4 regions of the Streptococcus halitosis genome follow, and region 2 is predicted to be linked to each of the others. Evidence: predicted binding sites of a transcription regulator. Region 2 holds the regulator's gene; each other region holds the start of a gene.
What was found. Region 2 encodes CtsR, which represses protease genes until heat stress. Its sites were predicted from a motif close to TTGGTCAAAAAAGGTCAAANA; they were not measured.

Region 1 (5,319 bases), 250 kb from region 2:
AGTCATATCCAATACCTCATCAATCCGAAACTTCGGAATAGCATTACTTGCAGCAATAATATGCAGATGGTCGTAAACCTTTCTATTTGGCAGACCTCCAATACCGTCAAAAGCTGCACCTACTGTTTTGAGAGGATAAATCATTGACTGATAGGTTTGTCCATCAAAAGTCGCAGTTCCTGCTGTCGCCCAATCTAACCCCAAGAGAATCCTCAAGGTCGAACTTTTCCCTGCACCATTTGGGCCTAGAAAAGCTGTAATCCGACCGCTTCTAGCTGTAAAAGAAATATCTTCTAAAATCTGCTTGCTGCCATGCTTTTTGCAGACGCCTTCTATTTTCACCATATGTTCCATACTGAACTCCTTTATCTTTATTTTCTCCAGTATACCCAATCTAGTTCAGAATTAGTTCAGAGATTAAACAGAAATTTCAGAAAAAGTTGATCCACTTTTCAAAAGTCGCTCTAGCTTCATTAGAAAGAACTCAGTTTTTCTTTTCCTTTACTCCATTCTTTTTTATAATTCTGAGGTTTATGTATAGAGACTTTATTATCATTCTAGTCTCAAAAAGTTATTTATCAAACTCCATCAACAGCACCCTTTATGATATAATGAAAAAAGAAAACTGAAAGGAACTACCATGTCAAAAGAAGTTATTGTTGAAAGTTTTGAACTTGACCACACTATTGTTAAAGCACCCTATGTTCGCTTGATTGGGGAAGAAACAGGGCCAAAGGGAGATGTCATCTCCAACTTTGATATTCGCTTGGTACAGCCAAATGAGGACTCTATCCCTACCGCTGGCCTTCACACTATCGAACACCTCTTGGCAAAACTCATCCGTACCCGCATTGACGGCATGATTGACTGCTCACCATTTGGTTGCCGCACAGGCTTCCACATGATTATGTGGGGACGCCATACTAGCGCTGAAATTGCGGCCGTTATCAAGGATTCGCTCAAGGAAATTGCTGAAACCACTACTTGGGAAGATGTCCCTGGAACAACCATCGAATCTTGCGGAAACTACAAGGACCACAGCCTCTTTTCAGCTAAAGAATGGGCGAAACTCATCCTGGAACAAGGAATCTCAGATGATGCCTTTGAGCGTCATGTTATCTAAACACAAAAAGGAACCAGCTTTTAGCTAGTTCCTTCTTTTTTATTCTCAAAATCTTGAGTTAGGCTTTTTCACGAATGACCAAAACGCCATCTTCCATGTCTGCTTCCAAATGTTTGGCATCTAGATGATCCAAGTGGAAGTCTGTTACTTTATCACGAATTTGTTGTTCAACCACGCGGCGGAGCGGACGAACACCCATAACTTCATCATAGCCTTCTTCTGTGATAAAGTCCTTAGCTGCTTGACTAACTTCCAAATCAATGTCTTTCTTAGCCAAAGTTTGGTTGACTTCCGCCAACATCAAGTCCACAATCTTAGAAAGGTCTTCCTTATTCAAGTGTGAGAACTCGATAACTGCGTTAAAGCGATTGAGGAATTCTGGACGGAAGTATGGTTTCAAACGATCCATCAATTCTGGTTTGTCCGCATCTTCTGTCAAGTTGGCTTCATAGCCAAATCCAGCATTTGATGTTGCGATAATGACAGTGTTCTTGAAGTTCACTGTATTTCCTTGACCATCAGTTAAACGACCGTCATCCAATACTTGGAGGAGAAGGGTGATTACTTGAGGATCAGCCTTTTCAATTTCGTCCAAGAGAATGATAGAGTAAGGATTGCGACGAACACGTTCTGTCAAGGTATTGCTATTATCATCATACCCCACATAACCTGCTGTTGTACCGATTAGCTTAGAAACGGCTGTGCGGTCACTGTATTCAGACATATCCAAACGGATGATCGCATCCTTAGTCCCAAACATATCCAATGCCAACTGCTTAGCAAGCTCTGTCTTACCAACCCCAGTAGGCCCTACAAAGAGGAAGCTACCGATTGGACGATTGCCTTCATCAAATCCTGCTCGGTTACGACGGATAGCACGAGCTACAGCTTCTACTGCCTTATCTTGGCCGATAACCTTGTGTTCCAAGCGATGAGCCATATCCTTCAAACGTTCGATGTCTGATGCTCCCATTTGTGACACTGGAATACCTGTCATTCGTTCCACAGATTCAGCCACATCGTTGACACTTGCAGTCACTTTCATGTCTTCTGTGTGGTTTTCGATTTTTTTCTCCAATTCTGCAATGCGTGTTTTGGCATTAAGAGCTGCTTCAAAGTCTTCTGCCTCAACTGCTTTTTCTTGCTTGTCTTTTTCTGCCTCAATTTCACGTTCAACAGCATGCACATCTGTTACAGGATGTTGAGCTGCCAAGTGAGCAGCCGTTACATCGACAAGGTCGATAGCCTTATCTGGCAAGCTACGTTGAGGAATGTATTGGACAGAATAATCAACTGCTGCTTTCAAGACTTCGTCTGGCAAAATGACATTGTGGTGTTGTTGATAGAGATCACGAATCCCTTGAAGGATTTTAAAGGTATCCTCTGCTGAAGGAGCATTGACCTTCACTTCGTTGAAACGACGAGCAAGAGCTGCATTTTTCAAGATGGTGTTACGGTATTCGTCTTGAGTCGTTGCCCCAATAACGGTCAACTCACCTCGAGAGAGAGCTGGCTTGAGAATGTCCGCAAGCCCTTTAGAACCACTGTCTCCTCCGATTGAGCCAGCGCCAAGGATTTGGTGAATTTCATCAAAGAAGAGGATAATATTCCCTGCTTCTTTTACTTCATTGATTAGATTTTGAACGTTTTCTTCAAAGCTACCACGGTATTGAGTACCAGCCTCAAGACCTGAGATGTCAATGGAAATGATTTCCTTGTTCTTAATAGCAGCTGGAACATCTCCGTTCACAATGGCTTGTGCTAGACCTTCGACAACGGCTGTCTTACCAACACCTGCATCTCCGACCAGAACAGGATTATTTTTCGTACGACGTGAGAGGATTTCAGATGTTTCTTGAATTTCCTTGTTTCGTCCGATAACAGGATCCAACTTGCCCTCACGAGCTTCCGCTGTCAAGTTACGACCTAGTTTAGCAAGGACACCGTCTTGTTTCATACCTGAAGCGTGTTGTTGTATTTGCGCATCAGATTCTGCATTTCCTGGTAATTGACCAGTTGCACGATAGTGAGCAAATTCCTCAGGCGTCACTTCACGTCCATTAATCAAGTAGCGACGGTTTTCAGAACTGTATCCTCGCATACCACCCATCAATTGGTTAAATAAATCATCCATGTTGTTAAAGTTATTAAAGTTGTTGTTCATATTCTTTACCTCGTTTATTCTTAATTAGATGCGATCTCTGATATTGACTATCTTTGACCTTTGTTTTAAAAATTTTAGACTAGCTAACTTGCTACCCTAAGAATAACTTCTGGTTTTTCTTTTTTAAATAAGCCTTTTATCATTTTCTTTTCAAAGTCTGTTAGATTTAACATAGGCCTCACCCCTTTCTAGGGTATCTATTATACATTTTCAAGAAATAGAGTCATTGAAAATGAGTTTTTCTAAGGAAGTCATTTTCCTTATGTTTCTACTATACCACTTTGGTCAGTAAAAGTCAATAACTTTTTTGACCAAATTTGACTATTTTTAAAAAATTATTTTGAAGTACAAAAAAGCCCCTAGAAAACGAATTTTCTAGAGACTTTCTCTATCAGGTTTAAGAGAGAAGTAGAATTCTCACTTACCAAGTTTCATGTTTCTTCTACGAAAGCTTAAGCTTTACGTTTTACGAAGAATACCAGTCCACTCAATGCCAAGACTACAAATCCAATTGCTGAGAAGATAGATGTTGCTTCACCTGTTTTTGGAAGTTCAGCTTTACCTTTAGTCTCCGTAGCTGGAGGTGTTGGGTTTGGTTCCTCTTTTTCTCCTGGTTTATTTGGATCTGGATCCGGTGTTGAGTTTGGATCCGGTGTTGGGTTTGGATTTGGTGTTGGATTTGGTGTTGGGTTTGGATCCGGTGTTGGATTTGGAACAGTGTATTTATTTGTAAATACAACTGCTTTACCATCTGCATATGAGACAGTCGCAGTCAAGAGACCTTGACCATCCGCAACTACAGTGACTGTTACAGTATGCTCAGTCTTATCGTATTCAATACCCTCTTCAGTACCAACTTTTTCAATCAAGGTATAAGTGTGAGTACCTGCTTCTTCGAATGAACGAACAAAGGCTACTTTACCTTCGGCAGTGTTCTTAGTTTCCGCTACAACTGCACCATTTTCTTTCAATTCGAAAGTATAAGCATCAGCCGCAAGTTCTTTACCTTCAAGTTTCTTAGTTGCTTCAATCGTAGCTTCTACTGCTGGTGCTTTAAAGCTATTCGTGAAGACACTACCTGCTGGGTATTCAACAGTTGCCTTCAAGGCATTTGTTGCTGCATCTTTGGTTACTGTTACCACTGCAGTCTTTTCTGTGTCGTAAGTAATACCAGTTGCTCCGGCATTCACTTCTTTTACAGTATAAGTATGAACACCTTCTGCATCATAGTTGATTGCTTTAAATGTTACTTTTCCAGCTTGGTTTGTTTTTGTATCAACTAGTTTTGTACCTTCATACAATTCAAATTGGAATTCACCATCAACCAAGGCACGACCAGTCAATTCTTTCGTAAACTCAAGTGTTGCTGATGTAGCTGTTGGTACTGGTGCTGTATAGATATTAGTGAAGACACGTTCTGCATCCGCATCTTCTACAGTCGCAACCAATTGACCTTGGCCGTTATCCACTACGTTCACTTTAACTGTGTGGGATTCAGTTGAGTAAGTCACACCTGCTTCTGTTCCTGCTTTTTCAGTAATAGTGTAAGTGTGCTCTCCTGCCTCTGTGTAGGTAACCTTGAAGACAACTTCGCCTGAAGCAGTGTTATTAGCTGTAGCTACAACTGCATCTTTTTCTTTCAATTCGAAAGTATAAGCATCAGCTACAAGCTCTTTACCTATAATCTTCTTAGTTGCTTTGATTGTCGCATTTGTTGGAGCAGCTTTATATGTGTTAGTGAAAGTTGGTTCTGCTGAAGTAACAGAAGCTTTCAATACGCCACCTTGGAATGCTGCTGTTACAGTAACTTCCTTGCCTTCCTCATCAAATGTGATACCATCGATTGCTTTTGAAGTATCTTCTTTGATGATGTAGCGATAAGTTCCCGCACCTTTCAACTCAATATTCTCAAAGGTAATCGTTCCGTCAGCTTTTGATTTCGCTGTAGCTACTGGAGTCTTCAAGTTCTCTGCTGTGTATAGGTTGAAAGTAAACTCATCTGCTTTAGGAAGTTTATCTGTACGACCTTCTA
Region 2 (5,319 bases):
AGCAGGAGGCAGATAATGTCTTTGCCAATGTCAAAATAAATGTAGGAGAGATTTTAAGCATCGATGAGAAACTTGAAAAGTATGATGAGACGACACATTAGTCTTTTGGGCTTTATAGGAGTCTTGTCGGTCTGGCAGTTAGCGGGAATATTCAAACTTTTACCCAAGTTTATCCTACCAACTCCCTTTGAAATTCTCCAGGCCTTTGTTCGTGACAGAGAATTTCTCTGGCACCATAGCTGGGCGACCTTGAGAGTAGCTTTACTCGGACTAGTCTTAGGAGTCTTGATTGCCTGTCTCATGGCGGTGCTTATGGACAGTCTGGCTTGGCTCAATGACCTTATCTACCCTATGATGGTGGTTGTTCAGACCATTCCTACCATTGCCATAGCCCCTATTCTGGTCTTGTGGCTAGGTTATGGGATTTTGCCCAAGATTGTCTTGATTATCTTGACAACAACTTTCCCTATCATCGTCAGTATTTTAGATGGATTTAGGCATTGTGACAAGGATATGCTGACCTTGTTTAGTCTGATGCGGGCCAAGCCTTGGCAAATCCTTTGGCATTTTAAAATACCGGTCAGCCTGCCCTACTTTTATGCAGGTCTGAGGGTCAGTGTCTCCTACGCCTTTATCACAACAGTGGTATCTGAGTGGTTGGGAGGCTTTGAAGGACTAGGTGTTTACATGATTCAGTCCAAGAAACTGTTTCAGTATGATACCATGTTTGCCATTATTATTCTGGTGTCGATTATTAGCCTTCTGGGTATGAAGTTGGTCGATGTCAGCGAAAAATATGTGATTAAATGGAAACGTTCATAGGACAAGAACGTTTGAGAAAAAGAAAAGAGGAAATCAAAATGAAAAAAACATGGAAAGTGTTTTTAACGCTTGTAACGGCTTTTGTAGCTGTCGTACTTGTGGCTTGTGGCCAAGAAACTGCTTCTAAGGATAACAAAGAAGCAGAACTCAAAAAGATTGACTTTATCCTAGATTGGACGCCAAATACCAACCACACAGGGCTGTATGTTGCCAAGGAAAAAGGTTATTTCAAAGAAGCTGGAGTGGATGTTGATTTGAAATTGCCACCTGAAGAAAGTTCTTCTGACTTGGTGATCAATGGTAAGGCACCATTTGCAGTGTATTTCCAAGACTACATGGCTAAAAAATTGGAAAAAGGGGCAGGAATTACTGCCGTTGCCGCTATCGTTGAGCACAATACATCAGGAATCATCTCTCGTAAATCTGACAATGTAAGCAGTCCGAAGGATTTGGTTGGTAAGAAATACGGAACTTGGAATGACCCAACGGAGCTTGCAATGTTGAAGACTTTAGTAGAATCACAAGGTGGAGACTTTGAGAAGGTCGAAAAAGTACCAAACAACGACTCAAACTCAATCACACCAATTGCTAATGGCGTCTTTGACACTGCTTGGATCTACTACGGTTGGGATGGTATTCTTGCCAAATCTCAAGGCGTAGACGCTAACTTCATGTATTTGAAAGACTATGTAAAAGAGTTTGACTACTACTCACCAGTAATCATCGCTAACAACGACTATCTCAAAGACAACAAAGAAGAAGCTCGCAAAGTTATCCAAGCTATCAAAAAAGGCTACCAATATGCCATGGAACATCCAGAGGAAGCTGCAGATATCCTCATTAAGAACGCACCTGAACTCAAGGAAAAACGTGACTTTGTTATCGAATCTCAAAAATACTTGTCAAAAGAATACGCAAGCGACAAGGAAAAATGGGGACAATTTGACGCAGAACGCTGGAATGCCTTCTACAAATGGGACAAAGAAAATGGTATCCTTAAAGAAGACTTGACAGACAAAGGCTTCACTAATGAATTTGTAAAATAATGACAGAAATTAGACTAGAACACGTGAGCTATGCCTATGGCGATGAAAAGATTTTAGAGGACATCAACCTGCAGGTGAAGTCAGGTGAAGTAGTTTCTATCCTGGGACCTAGTGGTGTTGGAAAGACCACCCTCTTTAACCTAATCGCTGGGATTTTAGAAGTCCAGTCTGGGCGAATTGTCCTTGATGGCGAGGAGAATCCTAAGGGGCGCGTGAGTTATATGTTACAAAAGGATCTCCTCTTGGAGCACAAGACGGTGCTTGGCAATATCATCCTGCCGCTCTTGATTCAAAAGGTGGATAAGGCAGAGGCTATTGCCCGAGCGGATGACATCCTTGCGATCTTCCAGTTGACAGCTGTACGGGACAAGTATCCTCACGAACTCAGCGGAGGGATGCGCCAGCGTGTAGCCTTGCTTCGGACCTATCTTTTTGGACACAAACTCTTTCTTTTGGATGAGGCCTTTAGCGCTTTGGACGAGATGACCAAGATGGAACTCCATACTTGGTATCTGGAGATTCACAAACAGCTACAGCTGACGACTTTGATTATCACACATAGTATCGAAGAGGCCCTCAATCTCAGCGACCGCATCTACATCCTAAAAAATCGTCCTGGGCAAATTGTTTCAGAAATTAAACTAGATTGGTCTGAAGACGAGGACAAGGAAGTCCAAAAAATTGCCTACAAACGACAAATATTAGCAGAATTGGGCTTAGATAAGTAGAAAAATAGGGAGTTGGTGAAGATTATCCTTCACCAGCGCCCTTTTTCTTTTAAAAATGAAAAAATTTCGGTATAATAGTCAAAGATAGTCAAGGTTCAAAGAAGGAGTTTGATTTACTATGAGATTTAAAAATACATCAGATCATATCGAAGCCTATATCAAGGCGATTTTAGACCAGTCTGGTATCGTGGAATTGCAACGGAGCCAGTTGGCAGATACCTTTCAGGTTGTACCGAGTCAGATTAACTATGTAATTAAGACCCGCTTTACGGAAAGTAGAGGTTACTTAGTTGAGAGCAAGCGTGGTGGTGGAGGCTACATTCGCATAGGGCGGATTGAGTTTTCCAGTCATCATGAGATGCTCCGCGATTTGCTTTACTCGATTGGTGAGCGAGTTAGTCAGGAGATCTATGAGGATATTCTCCAGCTTTTGGTGGAGCAGGACTTAATGACCAAGCAGGAGATGACCTTGCTAACTTCAGTAGCAACGGATCGTGTCCTAGGGGAAGAATCCTCAGTTGTTCGTGCCAATATGCTCCGACAGCTATTGCAAGAGGTAGATAGAAAAGAGAAGTAAGATGAACTATTCAAAAGCATTGAATGAATGTATCGAAAGTGCCTACATGGTTGCGAGCCATTTTGGAGCTCGTTACCTAGAATCTTGGCATTTATTGATTGCCATGTCCAATCACAGTTACAGTGTGGCAGGTGCAACTTTAAATGATTATCCTTATGAAATGGACCGTTTAGAAGAGGTTGCGTTGGAACTGACTGAAACGGACTATAGCCAAGATGAAACCTTTACGGAATTGCCCTTTTCCCATCGTTTAGAAGTTCTCTTTGCAGAAGCAGAGTATGTGGCCTCAGTGGTCCATGCAAAGGTGCTTGGGACAGAGCATGTCCTCTATGCGATTTTGCATGACGGCAATGCCTTGGCGACTCGCATCTTGGAGAGAGCAGGTTTTTCTTATGAAGACCAGAAAGATCAGGTCAGAATTGCCGCTCTTCGTCGCAATCTAGAGGAGCGTGCAGGATGGACAAGAGAAGATCTTAAGGCTTTACGTCAACGCCATCGCACGGTATCTGACAAGCAAAATTCCATGGCCAATATGATGGGCATGCCTCAAGCTCAAAGTGGTGGTCTAGAGGATTACACGCATGATCTAACGGAGCAAGCGCGCTCTGGCAAGTTAGAGCCAGTTATCGGTCGTGACAAGGAAATTTCACGTATGATTCAGATTTTGAGTCGGAAGACCAAGAACAATCCGGTCTTGGTTGGGGATGCTGGTGTCGGGAAAACAGCTCTGGCACTTGGACTTGCCCAGCGTATTGCTAGTGGGGATGTACCTGCGGAAATGGCTAAGATGCGCGTTCTAGAGCTCGATTTGATGAATGTCGTTGCAGGGACACGTTTTCGTGGTGACTTTGAAGAGCGCATGAACAATATCATCAAGGATATCGAGGAAGATGGCAAAGTGATCCTCTTTATCGATGAACTCCACACCATCATGGGTTCTGGTAGCGGTATTGACTCGACTCTGGATGCGGCCAATATCTTGAAACCAGCCTTGGCTCGTGGAACTCTGAGAACGGTTGGTGCAACCACTCAGGAAGAATACCAAAAACACATCGAAAAAGATGCTGCCCTTTCTCGTAGGTTTGCCAAAGTGACGATTGAAGAGCCAAGTTTAGCTGACAGCATGATTATTTTGCAAGGTTTGAAAGCTACCTATGAGAAACACCATCGTGTGCAAATCACAGATGAAGCTGTTGAAACAGCTGTTAAGATGGCGCATCGTTACTTGACCAGTCGTCACTTGCCAGACTCTGCTATCGACCTCTTAGATGAAGCAGCAGCAACAGTGCAAAACAAATCCAAGCATGTGAAAGCAGACGAATCCGACTTGACTCCAGCTGACAAGGCCCTGATGGATGGCAAGTGGAAACAAGCTGCCCAGTTAATTGCAAAAGAGCAGGAAGTCCCTGTCTATAAAGACTTGGTAACAGAATCTGAAATTTTAACCACCTTGAGTCGTTTGTCAGGAATTCCAGTTCAAAAACTGACACAAACGGATGCCAAGAAATACCTTAATTTGGAAGCGGAGTTGCACAAACGTGTCATCGGTCAAGATCAAGCTGTTTCAAGTATTAGCCGTGCCATTCGCCGTAACCAGTCAGGTATTCGCAGTCACAAACGTCCGATTGGCTCCTTTATGTTCCTAGGACCGACGGGTGTCGGAAAGACCGAATTGGCTAAGGCTTTGGCAGAAGTTCTCTTTGATGACGAATCAGCTCTTATCCGCTTTGATATGAGTGAGTATATGGAGAAATTTGCAGCTAGCCGTCTCAACGGTGCCCCTCCGGGTTATGTGGGCTACGAAGAAGGTGGGGAATTGACAGAGAAGGTTCGTAATAAGCCTTACTCCGTACTCCTCTTTGATGAGGTCGAGAAGGCACACCCAGACATCTTTAATGTTCTCTTGCAGGTCTTGGATGATGGAGTTCTAACAGACAGCAAGGGGCGCAAGGTTGACTTTTCAAATACCATTATCATCATGACGTCAAACCTTGGTGCGACAGCCCTTCGTGATGACAAGACTGTCGGTTTTGGGGCCAAGGACATTCGTTTTGACCAAGAAAATATGGAAAAACGAATCTTCGAAGAGTTGAAAAAAGCTTATCGACCAGAGTTTATCAACCGTATTGATGAAAAGGTGGTCTTC
Region 3 (5,319 bases), 530 kb from region 2:
CTATGACTCCAAAGAAGAGATTTTGGAAAGTGTTTTTAAACGCAGTGTCCATAATATTATGGAACAGTTGAGCCACTACGATGTCAAAACCGATCTTTATCTAGTCTGGGTACACCTTTTCCGCGCAGCCAAGAAAGAAGCCAAGGTTATTCAACTTGCTCTGGACTACCATTTGGAAAAGATTTTTGTCCAAGCCATGCAGGAATTTCTAGAAAAATATCACGGAAAATCAAAAGGCGTTAGTAGCTACCTTCATTCCTTTTGGAGTTCTGCCATCGTATCGGTTCTGCTCAAATGGATCAAGGATGGCATGAAGGTTCCAGCTGAAAAGATTGCAGATTTACGCTTGCCATTTTTCAAAAAATAGGGGATAAGGAGAAGACTTATGACAGAAAAAAGACTGGCTTGGGATGAGTACTTTGCAGCCCAGGCTTTACTGATTGCCAATCGTTCGACCTGCAAACGTGCCAAGGTGGGAGCTGTCTTAGTCAAAGACAATAAAGTCATTTCAACTGGCTATAATGGTTCCGTATCAGGAACGGAGCACTGTATTGACCACGAATGTCTGGTCATTGAAGGTCACTGTGTTCGAACCCTTCACGCCGAGGTTAATGCTATTCTCCAAGGGGCTGAGCGAGGGGTTCCCAGAGGATTTACAGCCTATGTGACCCATTTCCCTTGTCTGAACTGCACCAAACAACTGCTTCAAGTTGGTTGCAAGCGCGTGGTTTATATCAACCAGTACCGAATGGATGACTATGCCCAGTACCTTTATCAAGAAAAAGGCACCGAGTTGACCCATTTACCATTAGAGACTGTTCAGACAGCTCTTCAAGAGGCAGATTTGATTTAAAAATTAATAAAAATAAATGGTTTAGAAAGCTTTTTAAACCGTTTTTTGATATAATAAGAAGAATAAATTGAAAGAAGGAACTCAGAAAATGGGAAAAATTGAAGTCATTAATCATCCACTCATTCAACACAAATTGTCAATCTTGCGACGTACAGATACTTCTACAAAAGCTTTTCGTGAGCTAGTAGATGAGATTGCGATGTTGATGGGATATGAAGTACTTCGTGATCTTCCACTTGAAGACGTGGAAATCGAAACACCTATCACAAAGACAGTTCAAAAACAATTGGCTGGGAAAAAATTGGCTATTGTCCCAATCTTGCGTGCAGGTATCGGGATGGTAGATGGCCTCTTGAGCTTGGTTCCAGCAGCCAAAGTTGGTCATATCGGTATGTACCGTGATGAAGAAACCCTTCAACCAGTTGAATATTTGGTGAAATTGCCTGAAGATATTGACCAACGTCAAATCTTTGTCGTTGATCCAATGTTGGCAACAGGTGGCTCAGCAATCTTGGCAGTAGATTCCCTTAAAAAACGTGGTGCTTCAAATATCAAGTTTGTCTGCCTAGTATCTGCTCCAGAAGGAGTGAAAGCCCTTCAAGAAGCACACCCAGATGTAGAAATTTTTACTGCGGCCTTGGATGAACGCTTGAACGAACACGGTTATATTGTTCCAGGTCTAGGAGATGCTGGAGACCGCTTGTTTGGTACTAAATAAAATTCCAAATTAAATATTGAAACTAGAAGTTCGTTTTTGACTTGAAAGGAGGTTGAGTTTTTGTTTCTGTTTAGAGAATAGAGCAAAAATTTGACCTTTTTTGACCAAAAAGATATAATAGTTCTGTATTGAGTCGTAAGACTAAGAAAATTCAACATTAAAAGGAGAAATGAATGATTCCTGTAGTTATTGAACAAACAAGCCGTGGAGAACGTTCCTATGATATTTACTCTCGTCTTCTGAAAGACCGCATCATCATGCTAACAGGTCCAGTTGAAGACAACATGGCCAACTCCGTTATCGCCCAATTACTCTTCTTGGATGCCCAAGACAGCACAAAAGATATTTACCTTTATGTCAATACACCTGGGGGCTCTGTTTCAGCTGGTTTGGCAATCGTTGATACAATGAACTTTATCAAGGCGGATGTCCAAACAATCGTTATGGGGATGGCTGCATCCATGGGGACTGTCATTGCATCAAGTGGCGCAAAAGGCAAACGTTTCATGCTTCCAAATGCAGAGTACATGATTCACCAACCAATGGGTGGTACAGGTGGTGGTACCCAACAGACAGATATGGCAATCGCTGCAGAGCACTTGCTTAAAACTCGTAAGACTTTGGAGCAAATTCTTGCAGATAACTCTGGTAAAACAGTTGAGCAAATTCATGTAGACGCAGAACGTGATTACTGGATGAGCGCCCAAGAAACACTTGAGTATGGTTTTATTGATGAAATCATGGTCAATAATTCTTTGAGCTAACCAAGCTAAAAAGCAAACTCGACGGGGTTTGCTTTTTTTGATATAATAGGAGAAGATTTCTTAGAAAGAGGATTTATCATGTTTGAAAAGGTCAATCGATCAGGATTAATCATCTATCTTTACTATAATCGGGATGCAAAGAAACTTCAGGAATACGGTGACATCTGTTACCATTCTAAGAAGCATCGTTACTTGCAGCTCTATGTTCCAACTGAGGAGTTAGATGACTTAGTAGAGAGATTAGGTAAGGAAAGATTTATCAAGAAAATTAGACGGTGTCACATTCAAGAGTTAGAAACTCCCTTCGTTGGCAATCTCTATCGAAACGAAGAAAACGTTATCATTTAAAAAAGTGAATAAAAAGGTTGACAATTTTCTGATAATTCGGTATATTCTTAACATACTATTTTGGAACAATATTATAAGGAGATAAAAAATGAAGAAAAAATTTGCCCTATCTTTTGTGGCCCTTGCTAGCGTAGCCCTTCTCGCCGCTTGTGGAGAGGTCAAATCAGGAGCCTCAAACGCTGCTGGTAACTCAGTCGATGAAAAGACAATTAAAATCGGATTTAACTTTGAAGAAACAGGTGCCGTAGCAGCCTACGGAACATCTGAACAAAAAGGAGCTCAACTTGCCGTTGATGAAATCAATGCAGCAGGTGGTATCGATGGAAAACAAATCGAAGTTGTAGACAAAGACAACAAGTCAGAAACTGCTGAAGCAGCTTCTGTTACAACGAACCTTGTAACCCAATCAAAAGTAGCAGCTATTGTAGGACCTGCAACATCTGGTGCAACTGCCGCAGCTGTAGCTAACGCTACCAAAGCTGGAGTGCCATTGATCTCACCAAGTGCTACTCAAGATGGATTGACAAAAGGTCAAGATTACCTATTTATCGGAACATTCCAAGATAGCTTCCAAGGGAAGATTATTTCTAACTATGTAACAAACAAGTTGAATGCTAAGAAGGTTGTTCTTTATACTGACAATGCTAGTGACTATGCTAAAGGTATTGCTAAATCTTTCCGTGAAGCCTACAAGGGTGAGATTGTAGCAGATGAAACGTTTGTAGCAGGTGATACAGACTTTCAAGCAGCCCTTACTAAAATGAAAGGGAAAGACTTTGACGCTATCGTTGTTCCAGGTTACTACACAGAAGCAGGTAAAATTGTAAACCAAGCTCGTGGTATGGGAATTGATAAACCAATCGTTGGTGGTGATGGATTTAACGGTGAAGAATTTGTTCAACAAGCAACAGCTGAAAAAGCATCAAACATTTACTTCATCTCAGGATTCTCAACTACAGTTGATGTTTCTGAAAAAGCTAAAGCCTTCCTTGAGGCATATCGTGCTAAATACAATGAAGAACCTTCAACCTTCTCAGCCTTGGCTTATGACTCAGTTTACCTAGTAGCCAATGCTGCAAAAGGTGCTAAAAACTCAGGTGAAATCAAGGATAACCTTGCTAAAACAAAAGATTTTGATGGTGTAACTGGTCAAACGAGCTTTGATGCTGACCACAATACAGTGAAAACTGCTTACATGATGACCATGAACAATGGTAAAGTAGAAGCAGCAGAAGTTGTAAAACCATGACATTAGAATAGTAGTTGAAATAGGGAATGAGCCGTTGACTCACTCCCTGTTTCGGTGTTTATGAACTTGTGAAAATGATGAAAATTTTCTAAAAAATAACAATAGAAAAGAGTGAATGCTATGCTCCAACAGCTTGTGAATGGTTTAATTCTGGGTAGTGTTTATGCACTTTTGGCTCTGGGTTATACCATGGTTTATGGAATTATCAAACTCATCAACTTCGCCCACGGTGATATTTATATGATAGGTGCCTTTATTGGTTACTTTTTGATTAATTCCTTCCAAATGGATTTCTTTTTAGCTTTGATTATTTCAATGGCAGGAACCGCACTACTTGGTGTTGTAATTGAATTTCTTGCCTACCGTCCTTTGCGACACTCTACACGTATTGCCGTATTGATTACTGCCATCGGAGTGTCCTTCTTACTAGAATACGGAATGGTTTATCTAGTAGGTGCCAATACTCGCGCCTTTCCTCAAGTCATTCAAACAGTTCGCTATGATTTTGGGCCAATTAGCTTGACAAATGTTCAATTGATGATTTTAGCAGTTTCTATATTGTTAATGGTTCTATTGCAATTGATCGTCCAAAAAACAAAAATGGGGAAAGCCATGCGTGCGGTATCCGTAGATAGCGATGCAGCTCAATTGATGGGAATTAATGTAAATCGTACAATCAGCTTTACCTTTGCTTTGGGTTCAGCTCTTGCTGGTGCAGCAGGTGTCCTCATTGCCCTTTACTACAACTCCCTTGACCCTTTGATGGGTGTGACTCCAGGTCTAAAATCATTCGTTGCAGCTGTACTCGGTGGTATCGGGATTATTCCTGGTGCGGCTCTTGGTGGCTTTGTAATTGGTCTATTGGAAACCTTTGCGACAGCCTTTGGGATGTCAGACTTCCGTGATGCCATTGTTTATGGAATCTTGTTGTTAATTTTGATTGTCCGCCCTGCAGGTATCCTTGGTAAGAATGTGAAAGAGAAGGTGTAAACAATGAAGACAAATCTTAAAGTAAATATTCTCTGGTTATTCCTTCTATTAGCGGGTTATGGATTGATTAGTGTACTAGTTTCTGCTGGTGTTCTCAATCTATTCCATGTCCAAATTTTAGAACAAATTGGGATTAATATCATCCTTGCAGTAGGTTTGAACTTAATTGTTGGTTTTTCAGGACAATTCTCACTTGGACATGCTGGTTTTATGGCGATTGGGGCTTATGCAGCAGCGATTATTGGCTCAAAATCACCAACCTATGGTGCTTTCTTTGGAGCAATGGTCTTGGGGGCCTTGATTTCTGGTGCAGTAGCTTTGCTCGTTGGAATTCCAACTCTACGTTTGAAGGGGGACTATCTGGCCGTCGCGACACTAGGTGTTTCAGAAATCATTC
Region 4 (5,319 bases), 550 kb from region 2:
TTGATGCCTTTTAAAACTTCATTTTTCCCAAAAGACTTATGTAGTTCTTCAATTTTAATCAAGGTTTCTGTCATTATTTCTTGTCTCCTTGTTCAATATGTTTTTCAAATGCTTTCAACGCCACTGTCAAAACAGAGGTCATAATCAAATAGTAAAAGGCTGCAAATAAAAGGGGAGTCAACGGTAAATAAGTTGTTGTTGCTACTGTCGTTGCACCATTCCACAACTCCATCACCCCAATCGCAGACAAGAGAGAACTATCCTTGATAATGGTGATAAATTCATTTCCCAGAGCCGGAAGAATATTCTTGATAGCTTGTGGCAAAATGACATAACGCATGGCATTTTTCGGACGAATACCAAGAGAGTAAGCAGCCTCTAACTGCCCTTTAGGAACCGCATTGATCCCAGCACGAACAGTTTCTGAAACGTAAGCTCCACTATTCATAGAAATAATCAGAATACCAGGAATCAAACGAGAAAGATCAACTCCTAAAATTCCCACTTGGATAGTCGGAGCATTGATATGCATAAGAGCAAAGGCAATCATTATTTGAACCATCATCGGAGTTCCACGGAAGATCCAAACATACACATTTGCAAACCAAACGAGCGGTTTAAAGTGTGAACGTTGAGCAAAGGCCAGTAACACACCTATAATGGTCCCTAAGCAGACAACAAGGATGGAAATCAATACGGTAATCAGAGCACCATAGTTAAAATATGGTAAATACTTTGGTAAAAAAGAAAAATTCATATTCAATCAACTTTCTATGTATTAGATTGTATGATTATAACATGAATTGAATTAAAATGCAATCCTTTTTCCCCTGATTTTAACAATTAACTTGATAGAATAGAGAAATAGAGAGAAATCACAGTTTTTTTCTAGTCAACTACCTCTTGTTTATGGTAAAATAGAAACGATAAGAAATGGAGGAGAATCAAAATGGAATCACATTTGGTTAGAATCATTAACCGCCTAGAAGCAATGACAAAAGATGGTGGAAATCTAAAACGTAATTTTGAACGTGAAGGTGTTGTTGTCGCAGAAGTTGCATACAGCCATGACGAAGAAAACGGATCACTCTTCACCCTTCGCGATGTAGAAGCTCGTGAAACTTATACATTTGATAGCATTGATTTGATTGCAATGGAGATCTACGAACTCCTTTACTAATATAAAAACAACGGGCAGTAGGGCCCGATAAATGAGAATCCTTTTTGTCACCACAAATGGGATTTTTTCTTACCTTCAATGTCGCTGGATTCTTCATAAATCCCTCTTTTAAAAACGACCACTTCCCAATCTTTTTACTTGCTTTACACCTTAATCATGCTATAATGAGAGTATAAAACTTTGACTATTCTTGACCTTTTTCTTAGACCAAGAATAAGAATGAAATGAGGTAGATGTATGCTCTGTCAAAACTGTAAAATTAACGACTCAACAATTCATCTGTATACCAATATCAATGGACAGCAAAAGCAAATTGATCTCTGTCAAAATTGCTATAAAATTATCAAAACAGATCCAAATAATACCCTCTTTAAAGGAATGACTGACTTAAACAATCATGACTTTGATCCTTTCGGCGACTTTTTCAATGATTTGAACAATTTCAAACCTTCTTCTAATAACGTCCCTCCAACTCAATCTGGTGGAGGATATGGAGGAAACGGTGGTTATGGACCTCAAAACCGCGGACCTGTTCAAACACCTCCTCCTAGCCAAGAAAGAGGGCTCCTAGAGGAATATGGTATCAACGTGACTGAAATAGCTCGTCGAGGAGATATTGACCCTGTTATCGGCCGAGACGAGGAGATTATCCGCGTTATCGAAATCCTCAACCGTCGAACCAAAAACAATCCTGTCCTTATCGGAGAACCAGGTGTTGGTAAAACAGCTGTTGTCGAAGGTTTAGCTCAGAAGATTGTCGATGGTGATGTTCCCCATAAACTCCAAGGCAAGCAGGTCATCCGTCTGGATGTGGTTAGTCTAGTTCAAGGAACAGGGATTCGAGGTCAATTTGAAGAGCGTATGCAAAAGCTCATGGAAGAGATACGCAAACGCGAGGACATCATCCTCTTTATCGACGAAATCCATGAAATTGTTGGTGCAGGGTCAGCAGGTGATGGCAATATGGATGCAGGTAATATCCTGAAACCTGCCCTTGCCCGTGGTGAATTGCAATTGGTTGGCGCTACTACTCTCAATGAATACCGTATCATTGAAAAAGATGCTGCTTTGGAACGTCGTATGCAGCCTGTCAAAGTTGATGAACCAACTGTCGAAGAAACCATTATCATCCTCAAAGGGGTTCAAAAGAAATACGAAGACTACCATCACGTCAAGTACACAGACACTGCTATCGAAGCTGCTGCAAATCTTTCCAATCGCTATATCCAAGACCGCTTCTTGCCAGACAAGGCTATTGACCTGTTAGATGAAGCTGGTTCTAAGATGAATCTGACGCTGAACTTTGTTGATCCTAAAGTGATTGATCAGCGTTTAATTGAAGCTGAGAATCTCAAGGCTCAAGCTACTCGAGAGGAAGACTTTGAAAAGGCTGCCTATTTCCGCGATCAGATTGCCAAGTACAAGGAAATGCAGAAAAACAAGGTGACTGACCAGGATACTCCTATCATTAGCGAGAAAACCATTGAGCATATCATTGAGCAGAAAACCAATATTCCTGTCGGAGAACTCAAAGAAAAAGAACAGTCTCAGCTTATCCATCTAGCAGACGACCTCAAAGCTCATGTCATTGGTCAAGATGAAGCTGTCGATAAGATTGCCAAAGCCATCCGTCGTAATCGTGTTGGTCTTGGAACTCCTAACCGCCCAATCGGAAGTTTCCTCTTTGTCGGACCAACTGGTGTCGGTAAGACAGAACTGTCCAAACAACTAGCCATTGAACTCTTTGGTTCTGCTGACAGCATGATTCGCTTTGATATGAGTGAATACATGGAAAAACACAGTGTGGCTAAATTAGTCGGAGCCCCTCCAGGTTATGTTGGCTACGATGAAGCGGGTCAGTTAACGGAAAAAGTTCGTCGTAATCCTTACTCACTCATCCTTCTCGATGAAGTCGAAAAAGCCCATCCAGATGTGATGCACATGTTCCTTCAAGTCTTAGACGATGGCCGTTTGACAGACGGACAAGGACGAACAGTTAGCTTTAAGGATGCTATCATTATCATGACCTCAAATGCCGGTACCGGTAAGGCCGAAGCCAGTGTTGGTTTTGGAGCTGCTCGTGAAGGTCGAACCAACTCTGTTCTCGGTGAACTCGGCAACTTCTTTAGTCCTGAGTTTATGAACCGTTTTGACGGCATCATCGAATTTAAACCTCTCAGCAAGGACAACCTCCTCCAAATCGTCGAACTCATGCTAGCGGATGTCAACAAACGCCTCTCTAGCAACAACATCCACCTCGATGTGACAGACAAGGTCAAGGAAAAGTTGGTTGACCTAGGTTATGATCCCAAAATGGGAGCACGCCCACTCCGTCGTACCATTCAAGACCATATCGAGGATGCTATTACAGACTACTACCTTGAAAATCCAAGCGAAAAAGACCTCAAGGCAGTCATGACAAGCAATGGTAAGATTCAAATCAAATCTACCAAAAAAACTGAAAAAATCAAAGAAAATACTTCTGAAAGAGAAGAATAAATCTATATAACAAGTGCAGAAAGTCTATCATTTTCTGCACCTTTTTTACTAAAATAAATGAAAAACCTTGACAGCTAGCCCCTCGTCCATTATGATAATAATAAAGATACTAGAGAATGAGGAAAGTTCAATGGCAAACCCAACTTTTGGTGATAAAAAAGAGAATGTGACCTACCAGCCCCGCTATGGCGTGTACGCAGTTATTCCTGATGCAGAAAAAAAACAAATTGTCCTAGTTCAAGCTCCCAATGGTGCTTGGTTCTTGCCAGGTGGAGAAATTGAAGCAGGCGAAGATCATCAAGATGCACTGAAGAGAGAACTAATCGAAGAACTTGGCTTTACAGCTGAGATTGGAACCTATTATGGGCAAGCTGATGAGTATTTCTACTCTCGCCACCGTGATGCCTACTACTACAACCCAGCTTATCTCTATGAAGCTACTTCTTTCCAAGAAGTACAAAAACCATTGGAAGATTTTAATCATATTGCTTGGTTTCCTATTGATGAAGCAATTGAAAAACTCAAACGTGGTAGCCATAAATGGGGAATTGAAGCTTGGAAAATCCAGCATGGAATTGACTAAATTGCACGATTTTATCCAAAAAGTACTATAATAGAGTTAGAAAATCGGAGGAACTGTTATGAAGCTTATCAACACGACTAATTCACACTCGCAACTTGTTAAAAGCCAATTAGAAAGTACTGACGCAACTCTTGTTGAGGTCTATTCGGCCGGAAATACAGATGTGGTTTTCACACAAGCCCCGCTTCACTATGAAATCCTCATTTCGAACAAACACCGTGCTATTCGTGAACCCGAAATTGAAACCATCCAAGACTTCTTCTTGAAACGTAAAATCGACAAAGAAAGTATCGATGAAGCAAATATCAAAACCCTCTATTCGGATAAATTGATTGAGATCTCAATCCCTATAAAATAAGAAGACCAGCTTTTAAGCTGGTTTTCACTTGCAAAAAAGATTGGTAGTTGTGTACTACCAATCTTTTTTATTTTATTTCACAGCTTCTTTCAAAGCCTCTACCTTGTCCAAACGTTCCCATGGAAGGTCAATATCTGTACGTCCCATGTGTCCATAAGCCGCTGTTTGACGGTAAATTGGACGTTTAAGATCCAGCATTTGGATAATTCCTGCAGGGCGAAGATCAAAGGTTTGACGCGCTGCTTTTTCAAGTTTGCTTTCAGCTACTGTTCCTGTACCGAAAGTATCGATACGAACAGAAACAGGCTGTGCCACACCGATGGCATAGGCCAATTGCACTTCTACTTTCTTAGCAAGACCTGCTGCCACGATATTCTTGGCAATGTAGCGAGCTGCATATGACGCAGAACGATCCACCTTAGTCGCATCCTTACCAGAGAAGGCACCGCCACCATGACGAGAATAGCCACCATAGGTATCCACGATGATCTTACGACCAGTCAAACCTGAGTCTCCTTGAGGTCCACCGATTACAAAGCGGCCAGTCGGATTGATGAAGAATTTTGTTTGCTCATCCAAGTAAGAAGCTGGAATAACTTCTTTGATAACCTTGTTAATCACATCTTGATGGATTTGTTCATTAGTAGCTTCTGGATCGTGCTGAGTTGAAATAACGACTGTGTCCACACGTACTGGACG

Region 1: the regulator CtsR is predicted to act here: its motif matches at 3,338-3,358, upstream of DB729_RS02045 (ATP-dependent Clp protease ATP-binding subunit).
Region 3: the regulator CtsR is predicted to act here: its motif matches at 1,659-1,679, upstream of DB729_RS00655 (ATP-dependent Clp protease proteolytic subunit).
Region 4: the regulator CtsR is predicted to act here: its motif matches at 1,358-1,378, upstream of DB729_RS00545 (ATP-dependent Clp protease ATP-binding subunit).

What each region holds. Positions count from the first base shown of each region.
Region 1 covers NZ_QEMY02000001.1:406,941-412,259, forward strand. The annotation lists gene DB729_RS02035 (ABC transporter ATP-binding protein) at 1-354, opposite strand, end outside; gene DB729_RS02040 (S-ribosylhomocysteine lyase) at 641-1,123, shown strand; gene DB729_RS02045 (ATP-dependent Clp protease ATP-binding subunit) at 1,182-3,287, opposite strand; gene DB729_RS02050 (Spy0128 family protein) at 3,740-5,319, opposite strand, start outside.
Region 2 covers NZ_QEMY02000001.1:653,587-658,905, reverse strand. The annotation lists gene DB729_RS03275 (thiamine-binding protein) at 1-101, shown strand, start outside; gene DB729_RS03270 (ABC transporter permease) at 64-822, shown strand; gene DB729_RS03265 (ABC transporter substrate-binding protein) at 861-1,868, shown strand; gene DB729_RS03260 (ABC transporter ATP-binding protein) at 1,868-2,596, shown strand; gene DB729_RS03255 (CtsR family transcriptional regulator) at 2,715-3,173, shown strand; gene DB729_RS03250 (ATP-dependent Clp protease ATP-binding subunit) at 3,175-5,319, shown strand, end outside.
Region 3 covers NZ_QEMY02000001.1:123,046-128,364, reverse strand. The annotation lists gene DB729_RS00670 (TetR/AcrR family transcriptional regulator) at 1-367, shown strand, start outside; gene DB729_RS00665 (deoxycytidylate deaminase) at 386-853, shown strand; gene upp (uracil phosphoribosyltransferase) at 942-1,571, shown strand; gene DB729_RS00655 (ATP-dependent Clp protease proteolytic subunit) at 1,745-2,335, shown strand; gene DB729_RS00645 (YlbG family protein) at 2,414-2,683, shown strand; gene DB729_RS00640 (ABC transporter substrate-binding protein) at 2,772-3,932, shown strand; gene DB729_RS00635 (branched-chain amino acid ABC transporter permease) at 4,053-4,922, shown strand; gene DB729_RS00630 (branched-chain amino acid ABC transporter permease) at 4,926-5,319, shown strand, end outside.
Region 4 covers NZ_QEMY02000001.1:102,876-108,194, forward strand. The annotation lists gene DB729_RS00530 (amino acid ABC transporter ATP-binding protein) at 1-74, opposite strand, end outside; gene DB729_RS00535 (amino acid ABC transporter permease) at 74-757, opposite strand; gene DB729_RS00540 (DUF1797 family protein) at 950-1,180, shown strand; gene DB729_RS00545 (ATP-dependent Clp protease ATP-binding subunit) at 1,418-3,679, shown strand; gene DB729_RS00550 (NUDIX hydrolase) at 3,810-4,262, shown strand; gene DB729_RS00555 (DUF1827 family protein) at 4,321-4,620, shown strand; gene metK (methionine adenosyltransferase) at 4,693-5,319, opposite strand, start outside.